DNA from 2 places in the Rahnella sp. PD12R genome. Region 2 is predicted to be linked to the other one. Evidence: predicted binding sites of a transcription regulator. Region 2 holds the regulator's gene; the other holds the start of a gene.
The links. Region 2 encodes LexA, which represses DNA repair genes until DNA is damaged. Its sites were predicted from a motif close to TNCTGTATGTACATACAGNA; they were not measured.
Positions count from the first base shown of each region.

Region 1: dinB (DNA polymerase IV) is a predicted target of LexA. The motif match lies at 1,923-1,942, and genes of this name have one in related genera.

Region 1 covers NZ_JAHTMS010000015.1:56,244-64,960, reverse strand. The annotation lists gene lpcA (D-sedoheptulose 7-phosphate isomerase) at 1-185, shown strand, start outside; gene KWG64_RS22645 (class II glutamine amidotransferase) at 212-979, shown strand; gene dpaA (peptidoglycan meso-diaminopimelic acid protein amidase) at 950-1,675, opposite strand; gene dinB (DNA polymerase IV) at 1,957-3,015, shown strand; gene pepD (beta-Ala-His dipeptidase) at 3,055-4,515, opposite strand; gene gpt (xanthine phosphoribosyltransferase) at 4,932-5,390, shown strand; gene frsA (esterase FrsA) at 5,617-6,867, shown strand; gene crl (sigma factor-binding protein Crl) at 6,931-7,332, shown strand; gene proB (glutamate 5-kinase) at 7,459-8,562, shown strand; gene proA (glutamate-5-semialdehyde dehydrogenase) at 8,573-8,717, shown strand, end outside.
Region 2 covers NZ_JAHTMS010000004.1:118,607-127,323, reverse strand. The annotation lists gene dnaB (replicative DNA helicase) at 1-795, opposite strand, end outside; gene KWG64_RS09885 (quinone oxidoreductase) at 989-1,978, shown strand; gene pspG (envelope stress response protein PspG) at 2,507-2,743, opposite strand; gene dusA (tRNA dihydrouridine(20/20a) synthase DusA) at 2,948-3,991, opposite strand; gene zur (zinc uptake transcriptional repressor Zur) at 4,234-4,743, shown strand; gene KWG64_RS09865 (CsbD family protein) at 4,938-5,147, opposite strand; gene lexA (transcriptional repressor LexA) at 5,538-6,146, opposite strand; gene KWG64_RS09855 (diacylglycerol kinase) at 6,266-6,634, opposite strand; gene plsB (glycerol-3-phosphate 1-O-acyltransferase PlsB) at 6,773-8,717, shown strand, end outside.

The DNA of each region.
Region 1 (8,717 bases), on a different contig from region 2:
CCGCGCGCGCTAAAGGCATGAAAGTCATTACCCTGACCGGTAAAGACGGCGGCAAAATGGACGGTTCTGCCGACGTGGAAATTCGCGTGCCACACTTTGGCTTCGCTGACCGCGTGCAGGAAATCCACATTAAAGTGATTCATATCCTGATCTTATTAATCGAAAAAGAGATGGCGAAGGCGTAATACCTTTGCTGTAAAGGAGGCGGGAGATGTGCGAATTGCTCGGGATGAGCGCTAACGTTCCAACTGATATTTGCTTCAGTTTCAGTGGATTAGTGCAGCGCGGTGGCGGGACAGGCCCGCATAAAGACGGCTGGGGCATTACCTTCTACGAGGGGAATGGCTGTCGTACTTTTAAAGATCCGATGCCGAGTTTTAATTCGCCTATCGCCCGCCTTGTTCAGGAATATCCGATCAAATCCTGCGCGGTGATTTCCCATATTCGTCAGGCAAACCGTGGCGAAGTGGCGCTGGAGAATACCCATCCGTTTACCCGCGAACTGTGGGGCCATAACTGGACTTACGCGCACAACGGCCAGCTTCGCGGTTACCGCCAGCTGGATACCGGCACGTTGCGTCCGGTCGGGCAAACCGACAGTGAATACGCTTTTTGCTGGTTGCTGCATAAACTTACGCAGCGTTATCCGCGCCGTCCGGCCAACTGGCCGCCGGTATTTCGCTATATTGCGTCGCTGGCGGATGAGTTACGGCAGAAGGGCGTGTTTAATATGCTGTTGTCGGACGGGCATTTTGTGATGGCCTATTGTTCGACCAATCTGCACTGGATCACGCGGCGGGCGCCTTTCGGAAAGGCAACGTTGTTGGATCAGGATGTGGAAATTGATTTTCAGCAGCAGACGACACCGGATGATGTCGTCACCGTGATTGCCACGCAACCGCTGACGGCAAACGAAACCTGGAACAAAATTGCTCCAGGTGAATTCGCATTATTTCACCGGGGCGAACGCCAGCTGTGAAGGCAGCGGGATGTTTGACAACGGTTGCAGCACTTCATATTTCCCATTAGTCACCACGACGTTAGGTGGCTGATGGTGTTTCTCAAAGTACGCAAAGCCCGGCTGTAGCTGACGCCAGAACGTGATGTAGCTTGAGTTTTTGTGCGACTGCATGTTGGCATCGGTCATCTTGAACGGATAAATGCTGATCTGCACGTTGCGCTGGCCGAACTGGAAGGCCGCCTGCACGTAGGTGAAGATTTCATCCATATAACCGTCAGTCATCGCATAGCAACCGATAGATTTGCAGTTGCCGTGGATCATCAGATACTTACCGGAATAACCCTGCGAGATATCATAGGCGTTCGGGAAACCGATGTTGATGGCGCGATAAAAACGGCTGTCCGGTTTCAGGTGGTGAATATCCACGTTGTAGAAACCTTCCGGGCTTTTAAAATCACCTTCGCGACGTTTATTTCCTAAACCGCCAGAAAAATCGCAGATGCCGTAGCTGCCGATCAGACGATATTCGCCGTCGAGCTGGGCATACAATTCGAGTTTACGTTCTTGTTTGAATATCTGGATATAAACGGGGGCACCTAACAATTGTTTTTTAAGCGCCGCGTTTACCGGGACAGCATCGCTGGCCACGGCGTAATTTGCTGTAAATAAAGGCAAACTGAGGAGCATCGCAAGAAACAGCGCGATTCTGATCATTCTAAGTCCTGCTCGATAATAATTTTGATTATTTTGTCTACAGATGAACTGCCTGTAAGACCGCCACTGATTTTCTTCTTATGTACTGCCTGTCTGAAACGTTGCCATATTAATACTGATTAATTTTTTAGCAATCACCAAATATTGAATTCTCGCTTCAGGAAATGTAAATACTTTCTGATGCCATTAATGGTGATTAATTAAGCCAAATTAACCGTCATTTTCTGTGTTTGAAATCTCCTGATTCAACTGTATACTTATACAGTCATTGGGGGAGGGCTATGCGTAAAATCATTCATGTGGATATGGACTGCTTTTTCGCGGCCGTCGAGATGCGCGATGATCCTTCCCTGCGCGACATTCCTATCGCCATCGGTGGCAGCCGCGACCGGCGTGGCGTCATCAGCACCGCCAATTACCCGGCACGCAAATTCGGCGTCCACAGCGCGATGCCGACCGGAATGGCGCTCAAACTTTGCCCGCACCTGAAAGTCATTCCCGGCAGAATGGAGGCGTATAAAGAAGCCTCAAACCACATCCGCGAAATCTTTGCGCGTTATACGCCATTGATCGAACCGCTGTCACTCGACGAAGCTTATCTGGATGTTTCAGAATCGACCCAATGCAATGGCTCCGCGACGCTGATCGCCGCTGAAATCCGTCAGGCGATTTTTGATGAAATTAATCTGACGGCCTCGGCGGGGATTGCGCCCATCAAATTTCTGGCGAAAATTGCCTCAGACCTGAATAAACCCAACGGCCAGTTTGTGATTACGCCAGACAAAGTTGAGGCTTTTTTACTGGATCTGCCGCTGAGTAAAATCCCCGGTGTTGGCAAAGTCACCGCCCAGCGATTGCAGGAGCAGGGGTTGATCACCTGCGGCGACGTGCAGCGCTATGATTTAGCAAGGCTGCTTAAACAGTTTGGCAAATTTGGCCGCGTGCTGTGGGAGCGTTGTCAGGGCATCGATGAGCGTGAAATTTCAGCCGAGCGGCTGCGGAAGTCGGTCGGTGTGGAACGCACGCTGGCGGAAGATATCCACAGCTGGGAGGAGTGCGTCGCGCTGATCGAACGGTTATATCCTGAATTACAAACGCGCCTGAGCCGGGTCAGCCCGAATTTACGCATCGCGCGTCAGGGCGTGAAACTCAAATTCCATGATTTCCAGCAGACCACGCAGGAACACGTCTGGCCGGTGCTCAATAAAGAAGATTTACTGAAAGTGGCGCGTGAAGCGTGGGAACAGCGGCGCGGCGGGCGGGGTGTGCGTCTGGTCGGGTTGCATGTCACGTTGCAGGACCCGCAGATAGAACGGCAGTTGTTATTGCCGTGGGAGTGACTGTAGCACCTCCCCTTCGCAGGGGAGGCGCTAAAACAATTACTTACGTTCAGGAATCGCTTTCAGCAATGCTGTCAGCAGTTTCCAGTACAGCTCAACGCTGGCGATTTCAACCTGCTCATCCGGCGAGTGTGGCCCGGTGATGGTTGGCCCGATGGAAACCATGTCCATGTCCGGGTACGGTTTTTTGAACAGACCGCATTCCAGACCGGCGTGGATCACCATGATGTTCGGGGTTTTGCTGAACAGCGTTTCGTAGGTTTCACGCACCAGCGTCATCACCGGAGAGCTTGGCTCAGGTTTCCAGCCAGGATAGCTGCCTTTTGCCAGGCTTTTTGCGCCGGCCAGTTTGCTCAGCGAATTCAGCATGCTGACGACGTATTCTTTGCCGCTGTCGATAAGGGAACGGATCAGGCTGTTGATCGCCACTTCGTCATCTTTCATGGTGACAACGCCGACGTTCAGGGAGGTTTCTACCACGCCTTTAACGTCATCGCTCATGCGGATCACGCCGTTTGGCGTCGCGTTCAGTAGTGCAATGAATTTACCCTGGCTGTCTTTGCTCAGCGCGTTCGCTGTGCTTTCTGCCGCTTCCACGACGAAAGCGATTTTCTTCTCAACCGCAGACAGTTCGAACTGAATCGTTGCCAGGAATTCCTGTGCAGCGGCTTTCAGTGCGTCCGCTTTATCGGCTGCAATTGCCAGTGTTGCGATGGCTTCGCGGGGAATGGCGTTACGCAGCGTACCGCCGGTGAAATCCAGCAGGCGCAGACCGAGGGTGTCGGCGTGTTCTGACAGGAAGCGCACCAGCAGTTTGCTGGCATTGCCCAGACCGAGGTGGATATCCGCGCCGGAGTGGCCGCCTTTCAGGCCTTTCAGCGTCAGTTTCAGCGTGGTGAAACCGGCCGGAACCGCTTCGCGGCTCAGTGGCAGCGTGGCGGTAAAATCAATCCCGCCGGCGCAGCCCATGTAGATTTCGCCTTCGGTTTCAGAATCGGTGTTGATCAGAATTTCAGACTGTAACCAGTCCGGTTGCAGGCCGAATGCGCCCGCCATGCCGGTTTCCTCGGTCATGGTCAGCAGCACTTCCAGCGGGCCGTGTTCAACGCTGTCATCAGCCAGAACCGCCAGTGCAGAAGCCAGGCCGATACCGTTGTCTGCGCCCAGCGTGGTGCCGCGGGCTTTTACCCAACCGTCTTCAATGAACGGCTGAATAGGATCTTTAGTGAAATCATGAACAGTATCGTTGTTTTTCTGCGGCACCATATCGAGGTGAGCCTGCAGGGCAACGGCTTTGCGGTTTTCCATGCCTTTGGTGGCCGGTTTGCGCAGCAAAATGTTGCCAACTTCATCACGCTCAGCGTGGATACCCTTTTCCTGAGCCCATTCAACGATGTGTTTTGCCAGCGCTTCTTCATGATAAGAAGGGTGCGGAATTGAACATACTTTGGCAAAAATATCCCACAACGGTTGTGGCGAAAGCTGAGACAGTTCAGACACTATAAGTCTCCTGTAACAGTCAGCTCATTCAGGCTCCATTTGCAGGGGAACTGATTGAGATGCTGTAGGTTTAAGGTTAAGTAATCCCCGCCAGACTGTGTGGCGAGTGGCCTGACAGAATATCACTTAATCTTAACCTGTGCGCGGGCGAGGGGAGAAAATCCGGGTTTTTTGGGGCCGTGAGGCCAGATAATCGCTGGTTTTTGTGAACCGGACTCACTATAATCTCGCGCAACCTTTTTCCCCGAATACACCCGTCATACTTCAAATTGCAGATGCGTTGGCCGCGTTCGCTCACCCGAATCACTGACTTATGTCAGCTCATCGGGATTCGTTCACTTGCCGCCTTCCTGCAATCTGAATTATTTAGGGTTTAAATTTTTAGAAGCCGTCAATTCACTGGCTGGGACACCTTTATGAGCGAAAAATACGTTGTAACCTGGGACATGCTGCAAATCCACGCCCGCACGATGGCTAAACGCCTGCTGCCGGCAGAACAATGGAAAGGCATTATTGCCGTCAGCCGTGGCGGTCTGGTTCCGGCAGCGTTACTGGCTCGCGAACTGTGCATCCGTCATGTGGATACCGTATGTATCTCCAGCTACGACCACGACAATCAGCGCGAAATGCAAGTGCTGAAACGCGCAGAAGGCGACGGTGAAGGTTTCATCGTAATCGACGATCTGGTCGATACCGGCGGCACCGCGAAAGCGATCCGCGAAATGTATCCGAAAGCGCATTTCATCACGATCTTCGCCAAACCTGCCGGTGCGCCGCTGGTTGACGATTACGTGGTTGATATCCCGCAGAACACCTGGATTGAACAGCCGTGGGATATGGGCGTGGTGTTCGTCCCGCCATTGGTTGGAAAGTAAATCCTCGTCATCCTTCACGCCGCCATGATGCAGCACGAAGGATTTAGAGGATGCAGTGACCCCCTTTTAACGCCTGGCTCATTGCCGGGCGTTTTGCTTTTGTTGACTTGAAATCCTTTCCGCTTGACCTCACTCCTGTCTTGTCGCAACGTGGGCGGGTTATAATCCCTGCCTGAAACGTTCGCCTGCGGGCGAAAAGCTGCTTGCTAACGGAGGATCTTGCATCATGGCTCCAGCCAATCTCACGGAAAAACTGTTCAAACCGTCATTCAAATATCCGGAAACTTCGACACTGGTTCATCGCGTTCATCATCACAATACGCACCCGCCGATGCACTCAGCGCTGGAAGGCGATACCGTGAATTGCTGGTACCGGACAATTAACCGTCTGATGTGGATGTGGCGCGGCGTTGATCCGCTGGAAGTGGAAGAAGTGCTTTCGCGCATTGCCGTTTCTCAGGCCGAACACAGCGACCCGTTATTGCTCGATACCGTCATTGGCTATCGCAACGGTAACTGGATTTATGAATGGTCGAATCAGGCCATGCACTGGCAGCAAAAAGCCGCCGATGAAAAAGACGCCAATCTTGCCAGCGAATACTGGCTGAAAGCCGCGAACCTTTACAGCATTGCCGGTTACCCGCATCTGAAAGGCGATACGCTGGCAGAACAGGCGGAAGCGCTGGCCAATAAAGCGTTTGAGAAATCCTCCGAACATTCACCGTATGATCTGAAAGAGCTGGAATTCAAAATCCCGGGCGGCGCGCCGATCACCGGTTTCCTGCATCTGCCGAACGAAGGCAAAGCGCCGTTCCCGACGGTCATGGTCTGCGGCGGTCTGGACACATTACAAAGTGACCATCAGCGTCTGTTCCGCTCTTATCTCGCGCCGATGGGCATTGCGATGCTCACCATCGACATGCCGTCGATCGGTTTTTCCTCTAAATGGAAACTGACGCAGGACACCAGCTTCCTGCATCAGCAGGTTCTCATGCAGCTTTCTGATGTGCCGTGGGTGGATGCGAGCCGCGTCAGCCTGCTGGGTTATCGCTTTGGGGCGAACGTCGCCGTGCGGCTGGCGTATCTCGAGCCGCGCCGCGTGCGGGCTGTGGCGACGCTGGGCGCGCTGGTGCATTCGCTGCTGAGCGACCCGAAATGTCAGGAACAGGTGCCGGATATGTACATGGACGTGCTGGCGAGCCGCATCGGAATGTCGACGGCGTCGGACTCCGCGCTGAAAACTGAACTTAATCGATATTCTCTGAAAACGCAGGGATTATTAGGGCGCAGAACACCGACGCCAATGCTTGCCGCCTACTGGGAAAGCGATATCTTCAGCCCGAAGAGCGAAGCCAGGCTGATTGCTGATTCCTCCTCCGAAGGCAAGATTCTGACCATCAAAAGTGAGCCGCTTTATCAGCACTTTGACAGCGCGTTACACGAAATTTGTGAATGGCTGGAAAAGCAGATGCGTTAACTTAATGGTTGCTAATTCTTAACGGTTTGCTAAAAAGGATCGTCTTTCTATGGAGGTTGTACAATGACGTTACCAAGTGGTCATCCTAAAAGCAGGCTAATGAAACGTTTCGGTACACTCGGGCCGTACATTAGAGAAGGGAAATGCGAGAACGACCGCTTTTTCTTTGACTGCTTAGCGGTCTGTGTAAACGTGAAACCCGCTCCTGAGAAGCGTGAATTCTGGGGCTGGTGGATAGAGTTGCAAGCCGAAGCCGAACGTTTTACCTATGTTTATTACTTCGGATTGTTCGATAAAGACGGCATCTGGAAGGCGCAAAACATTAAAGATGCTGAAGTGCGTGAGAAACTTGAGACCACTCTGGTTGGGTTCCACAAAAAACTCAACACGATGATCGAAGAGATGTCCCTCAAACTGGAACCGGCTGATGATTTCAGCGAAGAACCGGTGAAGCTCTCCGCCTGACACCTTCTGTACTACCCATTCCCATACTGAATGCTGCTATTATAGCGTTATGCCGGTTGGCATAACGCTTCTCCCCTGTTACAAAGACAACGAAGCATTTCTTATTTCACCTTAATGGAAAGACTAATGAGTGGCAGTCAGACACTGGTTGTAAAACTGGGCACCAGCGTGCTCACTGGCGGTTCACGCCGCCTCAACCGTGCTCACATTGTTGAGCTTGTCCGCCAGTGCGCGCAACAACATGCGGCAGGGCACCGGATTGTGATTGTAACGTCGGGCGCGATTGCCGCCGGGCGTGAACATCTTGGCTACCCCGAACTCCCCGCCACCATTGCTTCCAAACAGCTGCTGGCTGCCGTCGGGCAAAGCCGTTTAATCCAGCTCTGGGAGCAATTGTTTTCGATTTACGGCATCCACATTGGTCAGATGCTGCTGACCCGTGCCGATATGGAAGATCGCGAGCGTTTTCTGAATGCCCGCGACACGATGCACGCGTTGCTCGATAACCATATCGTGCCGGTGATCAACGAGAACGATGCCGTCGCCACCGCAGAGATTAAAGTCGGCGATAACGACAATCTCTCGGCGCTGGCTGCGATTCTGGCCGGTGCCGACAAACTGCTGCTGCTGACCGATCAGAGCGGCCTGTTTACTGCCGATCCGCGTACCAATCCTGAAGCCGAACTGATCCGCGAAGTCATGACCATTGATGATGAACTGCGTGGCGTGGCGGGTGACAGCGTTTCCGGCCTCGGAACCGGCGGGATGGCGACCAAACTGCAAGCCGCAGACGTCGCTTGCCGTGCGGGCGTCGACACCATTATTGCCGCAGGCAACCTGCCGGGCGTGATTGGCGATGTGATTAACGGCGTTTCCGTCGGCACGCGTTTCCACGCCATGGAAACCCCGCTGGAAAACCGTAAACGCTGGATTTTCGGTGCACCGCCAGCCGGTGAAATCACCATCGACGACGGCGCCGTTTCCGCCATGATGGAGCGCGGCAGTTCCCTGTTGCCAAAAGGCATCCGCGAAGTGAAAGGCGATTTCTCGCGTGGCGAAGTGATCCGCATCCGCAACCTGAACGGGCGAGACCTCGCGCACGGCGTCAGCCGCTATAACAGCGATGCGATGCGCATGATTGCCGGTCATCACTCTCAGCAGATCAGCGAAATTCTCGGTTACGAATACGGCCCGGTTGCCGTTCACCGTGACGACATGATTGTCAGTTAAGGAGTTACACATGCTTAACGAGATGGGCAGGGCCGCGAAAGCCGCGTCCTGGCAGCTCTCCACCCTCAGCACCGCGCAGAAAAACCGTGCGCTGATGCTGATGGCTGACATGCTCGAGGCCAACAGCCAGAGCATTATTCTTGCCAACGAACTGG
Region 2 (8,717 bases):
GATCTGGTCGCCGGGCATCTCCAGACTGAAGATTAAGACCGGTTTATCCTGCATCATCGCGGCGTTTTCGGCGAGGTTCATCGCAAACGTGGTTTTACCCATCGACGGACGCGCCGCCACAATAATCAGGTCAGATTTTTGCAGACCGGCGGTTTTCTTATCGAGATCCGCATAACCGGTCGATACGCCCGTCACGCCATCGTGCGGGCGCTGGAACAGTTCTTCGATACGGGACACCGTGCTTTCCAGAATGCGGTCGATGCTTTTCGGGCCTTCGTCTTTACTGGCGCGGCTTTCGGCAATCTGGAATACGCGGGATTCGGCTAAATCGAGCAGGTCTTCGCTGCTGCGACCTTGCGGGTCATAACCGGCGTCGGCGATTTCGTTGGCGACGGAAATCATTTCACGCACAACGGCACGTTCGCGCACGATATCGGCATAAGCGCCGATGTTTGCCGCACTTGGGGTGTTTTTAGAGAGTTCTGCCAGATAAGCAAAACCGCCGACTGAGTCTAAATCGCCTTTTTGTTCGAGCGATTCGGACAGCGTAATCAGGTCGATCGGTTTGCTCATTTCCAGCAAACGCTGCATTTCGGTGAAAATCAGGCGATGCGGACGGCTGAAGAAGTCATTGCTGACCACGCGCTCCGCGACGTTATCCCAGCGTTCGTTGTCCAGCATCAGCCCGCCCAGAACGGATTGCTCAGCCTCCAGCGAATGCGGCGGAAGCTTCAGGCCTTCCATCTGACGATCGCGGGTTTCGTTCTGTTGATTGGTCGGTTTTTTTGCTGCCATCTGTGGATTTGTTCCTGCTGTAAGCGCCTGTTTTATGAGCGTCGGACTTCCGAAAATCAGAAGCGCAACGTGCGCGTTAGTATAGGTTGTCATGTCTCATTTCAAAAGGGTATTAACCGGCTGTGCCTAAAATCTGGATTGTCCCGGCCATTTAGCCTAGGGTTGAAATCAGACTCCATCACGAGGGAAAAACATGGCAAAGCGCATCCAGTTTTCTGAAACAGGTACACCTGACGTTCTGCAATACGTTGATTATCAGCCACAAGAACCCAAGGCCGGTGAAGTTCAGGTTGAGAACAAAGCCATTGGTATTAACTACATCGATACCTATGTGCGCAGCGGTTTGTATCCGCCAGCCAGTTTCCCGGCCGGTTTGGGCACCGAAGCGGCAGGCGTTGTCACCAGAATCGGCAGCGACGTGACCGGCATCAAACCGGGCGACCGCGTGGTGTATGCGCAGTCCGCGCTCGGCGCTTACAGCGAAATCCATAACGTACCGCAGGAGAAAATCGCCCTGCTGCCGGATGCCATCAGCTTTGAACAGGCGGCGGCGTCGTTCCTGAAAGGGCTGACGGTTTACTATTTACTGCGCCAGACACATGAAGTGCAGGCGGGCGAAACCATTTTGTTCCACGCTGCCGCAGGCGGTGTCGGGCTGATTGCCAGCCAGTGGGCAAAGGCGCTGGGTGTGAAACTGATCGGGACTGTTGGTTCTGATGAAAAAGCCGCCCGCGCCAAAGAAGCCGGTGCCTGGGCGACGATTAACTATCAGAAAGAAGATATCGCCACCCGCGTGGCCGAACTGACCAACGGCGAAAAAGTCGGGGTGGTTTACGATTCGGTTGGCAAAGACACCTTCGAAAAATCCCTGAACAGCCTGAAGCGCCGCGGTTTGCTGGTGAGCTTTGGGAATGCGTCCGGGCCGGTGAAAGGTGTGGATCTGGCGATCCTGAATCAGAAAGGTTCGCTGTTCGTCACGCGCCCTTCGCTTAATGGCTACGTAACCAATCGCGAAGAACTGGCGCAAGCCAGCGGCGAGCTGTTTTCACTTATCGCCAGCGGCGCGATAAAAGTCGACGTCAGCGACGCGCAGAAATTCCCGCTCTCCGAAGCTAAACGCGCCCACGAAACGCTGGAAAGCCGCATCACACAAGGCTCAAGCCTGCTGATCCCGGGCAAGTAATTAACAGGCATATCTGCCAAACGATCCCCAAAGTCATTGGCGTTACAGCAAGGCAGCAAACGAGAGAATCCCGATGAGCTTACTCCGGTAAGTGATTCGGGTTGTTGAGTGCGGCTAACGCAGCTGTGGCGTCAAGGACGACGGGGAAGCTAATGCAAAAAAGGCTTCCGGATGGAAGCCTTTTTTACTGCCTGATACAGACGACCTCTGAGTTCAGACGGGTACTGCTGTAGGGTACTGCCGGGTAAATCCGGAGGGCGGTGTCACTTGTGTGACTATTGTGTGCCTCACCGGACTTGATGAATTCAGTTTGCGGCCTGCTGACCACGTATGAATTCCATCCTAACAGTCACCCATGTTAAAAAATATGATTTATGCATTTCGACCGCACATTCTGATCCAGCTTGTGATCGCTAGCACATAAGTAAAAGTTATAGATGTAACGTTTACATTTTTTTGTGCTCAAAACGCCGCCATCAACTTTTTCTATTTCATGAAGTTATGAAAACCGCTCATCGTCCGGCTCTTTTATGGCAGGCGGCGACGGCGATATTTTGGTTCGTCAGGCCGGATAAATGTCCGGTAAATCCAGACGGCAGCGACCGCTAAAATTAGCCACGGCAACATTTTAATAACAATCACAAAGAAGCCGCCCAACATCATCAGACCAAATGCCACGATCAGCGCCGCCACCATGCCCAGCAGGGAAATGCCGGTCAGCATCAGCATAAAGAAAAAACCAAGCACGAAGAGAATTTCCAGCATCGGGTGCTCCTTAATAAGCCAGTGTGCAGTAAGACGTAATGTCAAAACACGATGAAGCTATTACAAGAAGTGTGCCAGAGTGACAGGGGGAAATAATTAACTGATTTAACAGGGGAAATTTTTTCGCAGGCGCAAACGGCCTGCGAAAAAATAGTGAATCTGACTAACTGGTAGTGAATTTACTCACGTCGATTTTGAAGACGCTTACGCCTGAACCGGCGCTTCCTGCGGCTGGCTGACCATCGAGAGCGCCTGTTCAACGACGTCAATGCCCGCGCCCGCTTTGTGTGCGTTTTCGCTGAGATGACGGCGGAACTGACGCGCACCCGGCACGCCCTGGAACAGACCCAGAATATGGCGGGTGATGTGGCCCAGATAAGTGCCTTTGCTCAGCTCGGCTTCGATGTAAGGATACAGCGCGCGGATGATCTCCGGCCCGGTTTTCACCGGTTCCTGAGAGCCGAACAGTGCCTGATCCACGCTCAGCAACATGCCCGGATTCTGATAGGCTTCGCGGCCTACCATCACGCCGTCCATGTGTTGCAGATGCGTTTTGGCTTCTTCCAGCGTTTTAATGCCGCCGTTAATTGCCATCGTCAGATGAGAGAAATCACGCTTGAGCTGATAAACACGCGGGTAATCCAGCGGCGGGATCTCACGGTTTTCTTTCGGGCTCAGGCCGGAAAGCCAGGCTTTACGGGCATGAATGATAAAGGTATCGCAGCCGCCGTTTTCAGACACCTGACGGATGAAATCGCAGAGGAATTCGTAGCTGTCCTGATCGTCAATCCCGATGCGGGTTTTGACGGTGACCGGAATCGACACCACATCGCGCATCGCTTTAATGCAATCCGCCACCAGCGACGCCTGCCCCATCAGGCAGGCACCGAACATACCGTTCTGCACGCGATCTGACGGGCAACCGACGTTCAGGTTGATCTCGTCATAGCCGCGTTCTTCTGCCAGCTTCGCGCAGTGCGCCAGATCGGCCGGATTGCTGCCGCCCAGCTGCAAAGACACCGGATGTTCTTCATTGCCAAAGCCCAGATAATCGCCTTTGCCATGAATAATCGCGCCGGTAGTGACCATTTCGGTATACAGCAACGTCTGGCCGGTCATCAGGCGATGGAAATGGCGACAGTGACGGTCGGTCCAGTCAAGCATCGGCGCAACGGAAAAACGCTGAGCGGAATATGGCGGGGTTGTGGACATGGCGTTTTGGGGCATTGCGTGTTGAGTTTCTGACATCGGCCTGACATTCGCTGAGGGGTTCGTGGCGCTCCCTCCGGCACGGCGGCCAGAGGGAAGTTAATCGCTGATTATACCACAGAACAAAGATTCGGCATCTTGCCCGGTTTAGCGGCTTTGCCCCCGTGCAACCTCACAACTGAGCGGCGCATAATTCGTCGATCTGGCTGAAGCATGATAAAATTAAGAATGGCTGCATGATGTGGCCTATTTATCCCAATCTGCGCTCAGAGAATGTTGCTATGACCCTGAATAATCCGGAAAAATTACTTTCACAAGCTGAAGAACTTTGCCAGCAGCGCAATGTTCGTCTTACACCGCAGCGGCTGGAAGTTTTGCGACTGATGGCGCAACAACCCGGTGCGATCAGCGCCTATGATTTGCTGGATCTGCTGCGCGTCAGCGAACCGCAGGCCAAACCGCCAACGGTTTACCGGGCGCTGGATTTCCTGCTGGAACAAGGGTTTATTCATCGGGTTGAATCAGCTAACAGCTATGTGCTTTGCCATCATTTCGAAGAACCGAGCCACACTTCTGCACTGTTTATCTGTGACCGCTGCGGGCTGGTCACGGAAAAAACCACAGACGGTATTGAAGAACGTCTGGCGAAACTGGCGCTTGAATCCGGCTTTGAGTTGCGTCATTCAGTCGTTGAAGCGCATGGCTTATGTGCCGAATGCAAAGTTGTTGAAACCTGCGACAGTCACGATCATTGCGAACACGACCACAGCATTGTGGTTAAAAAACGTTGATATATCAGGTGTTTTTGATGGATTTCAAAAGGCTTAAAGCGGAAGGGTTTTAACGCAGCATAACGGATAATTTAAGGTGTAGAAGGAAGATATTGAAGGTTGGGTACATCCTTGTACCCGTATCCTGAAAGTGTTCCGGGTAGGAGCAGCAATGACTCAGGATACGTCACTGATACGCGAGGGGGAGTCGCGTGTTACCAGTGATATTTGTTTTTCGATTCCCAATCCTTGAGCTCTTTCTCGGCCTGATCCTTCTGATAGCCATAACGCTCCTGAATCTTACCTACCAGCTGATCACGTTTACCTTCAACGACTGTCAGGTCATCATCAGTCAGCTTACCCCACTGTTCTTTCACTTTCCCTTTGAACTGCTTCCAGTTACCGTCGGCTTGGTCCTTATTCATAATAAATATCTCCTGTTACCTTGGGTTGTGGAGCTGCACGTTTGTTGGCAGCCCGTCCTTAACACTTCTAAGCTTAGTAGAGAATGCGGATTCGTCTTCCCAAAACAGGGATAAAAACCACTATTAGGATTAATCCAAAGCAGGAAATAACGTGGAATTGAAATCTGTCTGACTGAAAAAGGCCGGTAATTCAGGGCATAGAGGAAGCGAATACGACATTTGCTCTGAACAGGCAACGCAGCGGATAACACGTAAGAAAGAGGATTTTATCGAAAGAGTTTTTGAGCAATGCTTAAAACAACATCGCCCCAAAACGGGGCGATGAGATAGTGATTTTACAGGCGCGTCAGAGGCGGCCAACGCACCTGTAACGTAAAGCTTAAGCGCAGATTAGATCCAGTCGCCGTTGCGGATAACGCCAACCGCCAGACCTTCAATGCTGAAATTCTGTTCACGCAAATCAACCACAATCGGCTGGAATTCGCTGTTTTCAGGCAACAGCTGAACAACACTGCCCTGTTTCTTCAGGCGTTTGACCGTGACTTCATCATCAATACGCGCAACGACAACTTGCCCGTTACGGACGTCCTGCGTTTTATGTACTGCCAGCAGGTCGCCATCCAGAATACCGATATCACGCATCGACATCCCGCTGACACGCAGCAGGAAATCCGCACTCGGTTTAAACATGGCCGGATCGACCTGGTAATGTCCTTCGATGTGCTGCTGAGCCAGCAGCGGTTCACCGGCGGCAACGCGGCCAATCAGCGGTAAACCTTCTTCTTCTTCCATCAGCAGACGAATACCGCGCGAAGCACCGGAAACGATCTCGATAACGCCTTTACGCGCCAGCGCTTTAAGGTGTTCTTCCGCCGCGTTCGGGGAACGGAACCCCAGACGGGATGCAATCTCTGCGCGGGTCGGTGGCATACCGGTGGTGGAGATATGATCGCGAATAAGGTCGTAGACCTCTTGTTGTCTGGTCGTTAAAGCTTTCATTCCGCCCCCTGGTTGTTTATACAGTCTAGCTGTGAGTATATACAGCTAAACGGTCAATGAAAACCTAAGATTGAATAAAAACAGGGCATAACGACAATTCCTGGAATGCAGATTCCAAATCAGAACCATCGCGGCCAAAAGATGCTGACCCAGACAAAAATCGCCAATATGATGGTCAGAAGTACAGCGGCGGAGCCAATATCTTTCGCTCGTCCAGACAGGACGTGAAACTCAGGCCCGATGCGGTCAATCGCGGATTCAATGGCGCTGTTAAGCAGTTCAGTCACACACACCAGCACGACGGAGCCAATCAGCAGGATACGTTCTATACTGCTTACATCCAGCCAGAAAGATAATAAAATTAGCGGGATAGCAACGCTGGCCTCCTGCCGAAAAGCGGCTTCATTTTGCCATGCGGCCTTCAGGCCTTTCCAGGAATAGCCTGCGGCTTTATAGATGCGGGTAAATCCAGTGACTTGGTTCGCCATTCTGTTACTGATCCTTGAAATATTGTCCTGCGGGTTTTGCGCATTTTAGCGGTTTAATGGTATCTCATCACCACAGATCTCGTCTGAGCTTTCTGGTATCCTTGCGGCGAAATTGCTAACAAGAGGCTTCACGTTTTTATGTCAGGTTGGCGTAGACTTTATTACACATTATTGAATTTACCACTCTCATTGCTGGTAAAGAGCAAGGTCATACCTTCAGATCCGGTTACCGAGTTGCACTTAGACCCGACCCGGCCAATTCTGTACGTATTGCCTTATAACTCCAAAGCCGATTTGCTGACATTGCGCGCGCAGTGTCTGGCGCAAAATCTGCCTGATCCCCTTATTCCGCTGGAAATCGACGGAACGCTGCTGCCGAGCCATGTGTTTATTGCCGAAGGCCCGCGCGTTTTCTCTTATTACACGCCAAAGCAGGAATCGGTAAAGCTGTTCCACGATTACCTGGATTTGCACCGTAATAACCCGGATTTAGACATTCAGATGCTGCCCGTGTCGGTCATGTTTGGCCGTGCGCCAGGCCGCGAAGGCCACGATACGCCGCATCTGCGCGTGCTGAACGGGATCCAGAAATTCTTCGCCGTGCTGTGGCTGGGCCGCGACAGTTTTGTCCGTTTTTCCAATACCGTTTCGCTGCGTTATATGGCGACCGAGCATGGAACCGACAAAACCATCGCCCAGAAACTGGCACGTGTTGCGCGTATGCACTTCTCCCGCCAGCGTCTGGCGGCAGTTGGCCCGCGTTTGCCAGCGCGACAGGATTTATTCAATAAGCTGCTGGCGTCCAAGGCCATCGAAAAAGCCATTGAAGATGAAGCGCGCAGTAAGAAGATTTCACACGAAAAAGCCCAGCAAAACGCCATCGCGCTGATGGAAGAGATTGCGGCTAACTTCTCGTATGAAGCCGTGCGCCTTTCTGATCGCGTGCTGAGCTGGACGTGGAACCGCCTGTATAAAGGCATCAACGTCAATAATGCGGAACGTGTGCGTCAGCTGGCGCTGGACGGGCAGGAAATCGTTTATGTGCCCTGCCACCGCAGCCACATGGATTATCTGTTACTGTCCTACGTGCTTTATCATCAGGGGCTGGTTCCTCCGCACATTGCGGCCGGTATCAACCTGAATTTCTGGCCCGCTGGCCCGATTTTCCGCCGTCTGGGTGCGTTCTTCATCCGCCGTACGTTCAAAGGCAACAAGCTATATTCGACGGTATTCCGTGAGTATCTCGGCGAGCTGTTCAGCCGTGGTTATTCCGTGGAATATTTCGTGGAAGGTGGCCGTTCGCGTACCGGGCGTTTGCTGGAGCCGAAAACCGGCACGCTGGCGATGACTATTCAGGCCATGCTGCGCGGCGGTTCACGTCCGATTACGTTAGTGCCGATTTACATCGGTTACGAACACGTCATGGAAGTGGGCACCTACGCGAAAGAATTGCGCGGTGCGACCAAAGAGAAAGAAAGTCTGACCCAGATGCTCAATGGTTTACGCAAACTGCGTAACCTCGGCCAGGGTTATGTGAACTTTGGTGAACCGTTGCATCTGACCACGTATCTGAACCAGAACGTACCAACCTGGCGTGAAGCGATCGATCCTATCGAAGCGCAACGTCCGAGCTGGCTGACGCCAACGGTTCAGGATCTGGCAGAACAGATTATGGTGCGCATCAACAACTCAGCGGCGGCAAACGCCATGAACCTGTGTTGTACCGCGCTGCTGGCATCGCGTCAGCGTTCACTGACCCGCGAACAACTGACTGAGCAGATTGATTGTTATCTGCAATTGCTGCGCAACGTGCCGTATAACGCCGATTCGACGGTGCCGGATCTGACTGCCGACCAGTTGCTCGATCACGCCCTGAACATGAATAAGTTCCAGGTCGAGAAAGACAATATCGGCGACATCATCGTTCTGCCGCGCGAACAAGCGGTGCTGATGACGTATTACCGCAACAACATCCACCATATGCTGGTCCTGCCGTCGCTGATTTCAAGCATCGTGATGCACCACCGCCATGTGAGTCGTGCTGAATTGCTGCGTCAGGTCGAACTGATTTATCCGATGCTGA